Methylosinus sp. H3A: one gene and its partner. The protein of the gene in region 1 interacts with the protein of each later gene in a pairwise test. Links are inferred from orthologs where the notes say so. Each region holds a gene or a part of one and is shown in the gene's direction. Other genes may lie near its edges.

Evidence for each region. The genes of interacting proteins can lie anywhere in the genome.
Region 2: the proteins of uvrA (region 1) and uvrB interact in binary tests that used the Escherichia coli proteins (3 or more experiments, as listed by UniProt). The link is inferred for Methylosinus sp. H3A from one-to-one orthologs.

What each region holds. Positions count from the first base shown.
Region 1 is NZ_JADNQW010000005.1:4,090,221-4,093,901, forward strand. The notes cover bases 34-3,646. They hold uvrA (excinuclease ABC subunit UvrA), read left to right. Parts: upstream 34-410; coding sequence 411-3,446; downstream 3,447-3,646. Other genes in these bases: mtnC (acireductone synthase), read right to left, coding at 34-34; IY145_RS21940 (glycosyltransferase), read right to left, coding at 3,519-3,646. Outside these bases: more of mtnC, read right to left, coding at 1-33; more of IY145_RS21940, read right to left, coding at 3,647-3,681. UniProt on the Escherichia coli protein: The UvrABC repair system catalyzes the recognition and processing of DNA lesions. UvrA is an ATPase and a DNA-binding protein. A damage recognition complex composed of 2 UvrA and 2 UvrB subunits scans DNA for abnormalities.
Region 2 is NZ_JADNQW010000005.1:4,255,893-4,259,088, reverse strand. What follows is about bases 33-3,160. They hold uvrB (excinuclease ABC subunit UvrB), read left to right. Parts: upstream 33-412; coding sequence 413-2,908; downstream 2,909-3,160. Other genes in these bases: IY145_RS22680 (hypothetical protein), read right to left, coding at 2,966-3,160; IY145_RS22690 (MarR family winged helix-turn-helix transcriptional regulator), read left to right, coding at 33-346. Also shown: more of IY145_RS22690, read left to right, coding at 1-32; more of IY145_RS22680, read right to left, coding at 3,161-3,196. UniProt on the Escherichia coli protein: The UvrABC repair system catalyzes the recognition and processing of DNA lesions. A damage recognition complex composed of 2 UvrA and 2 UvrB subunits scans DNA for abnormalities.

The sequences.
Region 1 (3,681 bases):
TATCGATCAAGACGGCGCGGACGGGCTCGCTCATCTCGCCGCCTCCCCCGCGGAAAATTGTCCGTATAGCGCCATCGAACCGCTCGCCTTTCCCGATTGTCCCGGTCCAGACAGCATGATTTGTGCCGCGCCCTTTGGGAGAGACAGCCACGCTCTGGCTATGGCGGGCGCTCGAGCCTGTGGATTAGTGCGTCGCAGCATGGCAAGAGAGGACGGAGGGCGTAAGATCGATCGCCCGTCGGCCCTCACCCTCCCCGCTCTATGCGGGAAAGGGAGGCGGCGACGTTTCGCGAGCATTCGATGAAGCGCCGAATCTGCTCCCCCTCCCGCAAAGCGGGGGAGGGTCGAGGTGGGGGCTTCTCGAGGCCCTCGCCGTCGTCGAACCCGCCGCTCCAGTTTTGGTCGTGCAAATGCGAAGCTCGAAAAAATCCGCCGCCGAGACCACTCTCGACGCTCTCTTCGACGGCAAGGTCATCTCCATTCGCGGCGCGCGCGAGCATAATCTCAAGAATGTCGATCTCGTCATTCCGCGCGACAAATTCGTCGTCTTCACCGGATTGTCTGGATCGGGCAAATCCTCGCTCGCCTTCGACACCATCTATGCCGAAGGCCAGCGCCGCTATGTCGAGTCGCTCTCCGCCTACGCTCGGCAATTTCTGGAGATGATGCAGAAGCCGGACGTCGATCAGATCGACGGCCTCTCGCCCGCCATCTCCATCGAGCAGAAGACGACCTCGAAGAATCCGCGCTCCACCGTCGGCACGGTGACGGAGATTCACGATTACATGCGCCTCTTATGGGCGCGCGTCGGCATTCCCTATTCGCCGGCGACGGGCCTGCCGATCGAGAGCCAGACGGTCTCGCAAATGGTCGACCGCGTGCTGGCGCTGCCGCAGGGAACGCGGCTCTATCTGCTCGCGCCCGTCGTGCGCGGCCGCAAGGGCGAATATAAAAAAGAGATCGCCGAATTCACCAAGCGCGGCTTTCAGCGCTTGAAGATCGACGGGGCCTATCACGAGATCGCCGACACGCCGCCGCTCGACAAGAAATTGAAGCACGACATCGACATTGTCGTCGACCGCATCGTGGTGCGCTCCGACATTGGCGCGCGTCTCGCCGATAGTTTCGAGACGGCGCTGGAATTGGCCAATGGGCTGGCGGTGGTGGAATTCGCGGATCAGGCGAGCCGACCCAGCGAGACCGCCGCGCCATCTGCGCCGGCGGCCGCCTATGCCTCGAACCATTATGCGCCGGACCACATCGTCTTCTCGTCGAAATTCGCCTGTCCCGTCTCCGGCTTCACCATTGCGGAGATCGAGCCGCGGCTGTTCTCCTTCAACAATCCATTCGGCGCCTGCCCGGCCTGCAGCGGTCTCGGCCAGGAGCAGGTGATCGATCCCGATCTCGTCATCCCGGATCCCAAGCTCTCTTTGCGCAAAGGCGCCATAGCGCCCTGGGCGAAATCATCCTCGCCCTATTACCAACAAGCGCTGGAGTCGCTCGGCCGGCATTACAAATTCCGCCTCGACACGCCTTTCGAGAAACTCGACAAAACAGTGCGCGACGTGCTGCTGCACGGCTCGGGCAAAGAGGAGATTCGCTTCTCCTATGACGATGGCGCGCGCGCCTATGATGTGAAGAAGCCGTTCGAAGGCGTCGTCGCCAATCTGCAGCGGCGTTTCTTGGAGACGGACAGCGAATGGGCGCGCGAGGAGATCGGCCGCTATATGTCGGCGGAGCCCTGCAAGGCCTGCCTCGGCTATCGCCTGAAGCCGGAAGCGCTGGCGGTGAAGATCGACATGCGCCATATCGGCGACGTGTCCGACCTTTCCGTGCGCGCGGCGCTCGACTGGTTCCGCGCGCTGCCGGAAAAGCTCGACGCCAAGCGCAATGAGATCGCGCATCGCATTCTGAAAGAAATCCGCGACCGCCTGACCTTCCTCGTCGATGTCGGCCTCGACTATCTCACTCTGTCGCGCGCCTCGGGCACGCTGTCGGGCGGCGAGAGCCAGCGCATTCGCCTCGCCTCGCAGATCGGCTCCGGCCTCACCGGTGTGCTCTATGTGCTGGACGAGCCGTCGATCGGCCTGCATCAGCGCGACAATGACCGGCTGCTCGACACGCTGCGGCGCCTGCGCGATCTCGGCAATAGCGTCATCGTCGTCGAGCATGACGAGGACGCCATTCTCTCGGCCGATTATGTCGTCGATGTCGGCCCCGGCGCCGGCGTGCATGGCGGCCACATCGTCTCCAAAGGCGCGCCGCAGGAGATCATGGACGATCCCAATTCGCTCACCGGCCAATATTTGACCGGCGCGAAGCAGGTGACGCTGCGCCATGCGCTGCGCAAGCCCGACCCCGGCCGCTGGCTGAAGATTTCCGGCGCGCGCGGAAACAATCTCAAAAATGTCGAAGCGAAAATTCCGCTCGGCCTCTTCACCGCCGTCACCGGCGTCTCCGGCGGCGGCAAATCGACTCTCGTCATCGAGACGCTGTACAAAGCCGTGGCGCGGCGCCTCAACAGCGCGCATGAGCATCCCGCGCCTTTCGACAAGATCGACGGGCTCGAGCATATCGACAAGATCATCGATATCGACCAATCGCCGATCGGCCGCACGCCGCGCTCGAACCCTGCGACCTACACGGGCGCCTTCACGCCGATCCGCGAATGGTTCGCTGGCCTGCCAGAGGCGAAGGCGCGCGGCTATGCGCCGGGGCGCTTCTCCTTCAATGTGAAGGGCGGCCGCTGCGAGGCCTGCCAGGGCGACGGCGTCATCAAGATCGAGATGCACTTTTTGCCCGACGTCTATGTCACTTGCGACGTCTGCAAGGGCAAGCGCTATGATCGCGAGACACTCGAGGTGAAATATCGCGAGAAGTCCATCGCCGACGTCCTCGACATGACAGTCGAGGAAGCGGCCGTATTGTTCAAAGCCGTGCCGGCGATCCGCGACAAGATGGAGACTCTAAAGCGCGTCGGCCTCGATTACATTCGCGTCGGCCAACAGGCGACGACTCTCTCCGGCGGCGAGGCGCAGCGCGTGAAGCTCGCCAAGGAATTGGCGCGCCGCTCCACGGGCCGCACGCTCTATATTCTCGACGAGCCGACAACCGGCCTGCATTTCCACGATGTCGCGAAATTGCTCGAGGTGCTGCACGAGCTCGTCGATCAGGGCAATAGTGTCGTCGTCATCGAGCATAATCTCGAGGTCATCAAGACGGCCGATTGGATCATCGATCTCGGGCCGGAGGGCGGCGACGGCGGCGGCGAGATCGTGGCGGCCGGTCCACCCGCCGATATCGTCACCGCGAAGCGCAGCCATACGGGGCGCTATCTCGCCGAAGTGCTGAAGCGCCGTCCGCCGCGCGCGGAAAAGGCGAAGGAGACGAAGGCGGCGAAGGAAACATCTGCGCCCAAGCGCAAGCGCGCGGCACAGGAGCAATAGGCGCTGCGAGCCTGAAGGCTCGCGGTCCAATCCACGCCCCGGACCGCGAGCCTTCAAGCTCGCTTTTCCATTTCAGCTTTTCACGCCGCGGGCGGCGAAATAGGAGTCGATCTTCCCGCGCATCTCGCGCAGGAATCGCTCTTCGCCGAAGCCGAGCGCATGGTCGCGAATGCGCGGCGGCGAAAACTCCCTGCTCTCGAAGCGCGCAATCGCCTCGCTCAACGCTTCGACCGTC
Region 2 (3,196 bases), 170 kb from region 1 along the record:
ACTACAGAATGGCGAGTTCGATGTCCTGGCGACGCTGCGCCGATCGGGTCCGCCTTACGCCTTGACGCCCACGGCGCTCTATGAGGCGACGATGATTTCGTCGGGCGGCATGACCGCGCGCATCGACCGGCTGGAAAAGGCCGGCCATGTCCGGCGCGTCAAACACCCGACGGATCGGCGCGGCACGTTGGTGGCTCTGTCCGACGAAGGCAAGTCGCTGATCGACGACGCCCTATCGATTCATGTCCAGACCGAGCGGACGATACTGGCGGCGCTGAGCGATGACGAGCAGAAGACGCTCGATCGTCTGCTCGCCAAGCTGCTCGCCCGCGTTGAAGGCGAGTGAAATCCGTTTCGTCGGGACTCCTCTTCCCGCTTCCATCCTCGCGCGTCCGGGGTCATATTCGCGGCCATGGCCTCTGCTCCGAAAAAGCCGAAAAACCCCGCCCGCCCGACGCGCGCCAAGGCCGCCAAGCCCGAGGTGTCGCCGATCGCGCCGCATTTGCAGGCGCTGCTCAATCCCGGTCTCGCCGAGCGGCAGGCCGGCTTCGAGGAGGCGCCGCAGGCCGCCTATGACGCCGGCGGGGACGAGGCGCCGGCCGAGACGCTCGACCTCGGAGGTTCGGGCGGCGTGTCGGCGACGATGGAGAGCCTCGAGCAGCTTTTGAAGCTCGGCGATCCGAACCTGCGCGAGACCAAGCCCTGGACGCCGCATCGGCCGGAGCGGCCGCAAAAGAGCGAGGGCGGCGTCAAATTCGACCTCGTCTCCGACTATCAGCCGCGCGGCGACCAGCCGCAGGCGATCGAGGAGCTGGTCGCCGGCATCGAGGCGAATGAGCGCGATCAGGTGCTGCTCGGCGTCACCGGCTCCGGCAAGACTTTCACCATGGCGCAGGTGATTTCGCGCACGCAGCGGCCGGCGCTGGTGCTGGCGCCGAACAAGACGCTCGCCGCTCAGCTCTACGGCGAGTTCAAGAGCTTTTTTCCCAATAACGCCGTCGAATATTTCGTCTCCTATTATGATTATTATCAGCCCGAGGCCTATGTGCCGCGCACCGACACCTATATCGAAAAAGAATCCTCGGTGAATGAGCAGATCGACCGCATGCGCCACGCCGCCACGCGCTCGCTGCTGGAGCGCGACGACGTCATCATCGTCGCCTCCGTGTCCTGCATCTACGGCATTGGCTCGGTCGAGACCTATACGGCGATGACCTTCGGCGTCAGCATGGGCGAGAAGCTGGAGCAGCGCCAGCTCGTCACCGATCTCGTGGCTCTGCAATATCGGCGCATCGGCTCGGATTTCACGCGCGGCACCTTTCGCGTGCGCGGCGATACGGTCGATATTTTCCCGGCCCACTATGAAGACCGTGGCTGGCGCATCTCCTTCTTCGGCGACGAGGTGGAGTCGATCTGCGAATTCGATCCGCTGACGGGAAAGAAGACGCAGGATCTCGAATTCGTGAAGGTCTACGCCAATTCGCATTATGTGACGCCGCGCCCGACGCTGTTGCAATCGATCAAGGCGATCAAGGACGAGCTGCGCGGGCGGCTCGGCGAGCTGAACAACGCCGGGCGCCTCGTCGAGGCGCAGCGATTGGAGCAGCGCACGCGCTATGATCTCGAGATGATGGAGGCGACGGGCTCTTGCGCCGGCATCGAGAATTACTCGCGTTATCTCACCGGGCGCAGGCCCGGCGAGCCGCCGCCGACTTTGTTCGAATATCTGCCGGACAATTCCATCGTCTTCGCGGACGAGAGCCATGTGAGCATTCCGCAGATCGGCGCTATGTATAAGGGCGACTTTCGCCGCAAGGCGACGCTCGCCGAATATGGCTTTCGCCTGCCGTCCTGCATGGACAATCGTCCGCTGCGCTTCGAGGAATGGGACGCGATGCGCCCGCAATCGGTCGCCGTCTCGGCGACGCCGGGCAATTGGGAAATGGAGCGCACGGGCGGCGTCTTCGTCGAGCAGGTCATTCGCCCGACGGGCCTCATCGATCCGCCAGTGGAGATACGTCCCGCGCGCTCGCAGGTCGACGATCTGCTCGGCGAGGTGAAGGAAGTCAGCCAGGCCGGCTATCGCTCGCTCGTCACCGTGCTGACCAAGCGCATGGCGGAAGACCTCACCGAATATCTGCACGAGAATGGCGTGCGCGTGCGCTACATGCATTCGGACATAGACACGATCGAGCGTATCGAGATCATTCGCGATCTGCGCCTCGGCGCTTTCGACGTGCTGGTCGGCATCAACCTGCTGCGCGAAGGATTGGATATTCCCGAATGCGGCTTCGTCGCCATTCTCGACGCCGATAAGGAAGGATTCCTGCGTTCCGAGACCTCGCTGGTGCAGACGATCGGCCGCGCCGCGCGCAATGTCGACGGGCGCGTGATCCTCTATGCGGATCACGTCACCGGCTCGATGAAACGCGCCATGGACGAGACCGACCGCCGCCGCGCCAAGCAGCAGGCCTATAACGCCGAGCATGGCATCACGCCGGCGAGCATAAAGCGCGATATCGCCGATATCTTGGGCTCGCTCGCCGAGCAGGATCATGTGACCGTGGACGCAGGCCTCTCCGAGCTGGCGCCGGGGCACAATATGCAGGCGACGCTCGCCGATCTCGAGAAGCGCATGAAGGCCGCCGCCGCCGATCTCGCCTTCGAGGAGGCTGCGCGTCTGCGCGACGAGATTTCCCGCCTGCAACGCGCCGAGCTTCTCGCCGAGGCCAATCCGTTGATGCGCCCGCGCGGAAGGGGAGGGGAGGCGCCTGCGATCTCCGGCACGCGCGCCCATAAGCCGACCGACGCCGATATGGGGCCGCATAATTTCGGCGGCGGCGAAGCGCGGCCGCTGTCGCGCCCCGCGCCGCGATCCATGGCGGGCAAGGGGAAGCTGAACAAATAGCGAAGTTGGTGAAGGGAAAGCCTAGATAGGCGATCTCTCGTTCGTCTCCTTTATTGGTCAGGTTGAAAAATCACAAACAATTTCGCCGTTGGATCCCTTGGGAATTTTGGCGGAATGACCAAAGGGAGCGCTCTCCGGGTCTGCTTTTAGAGCGTGGTCCGCCGCCGAAACTTCGGTTCCGAAAACGCGCAGCACCGCGGAACGCGGTTCCGAGAATCGAATCCGCCATTGCTGTACGCCGTTTCCATTTCCCACCGCGAACTCCAGCTCTTGCAACTCGAGTCCTCG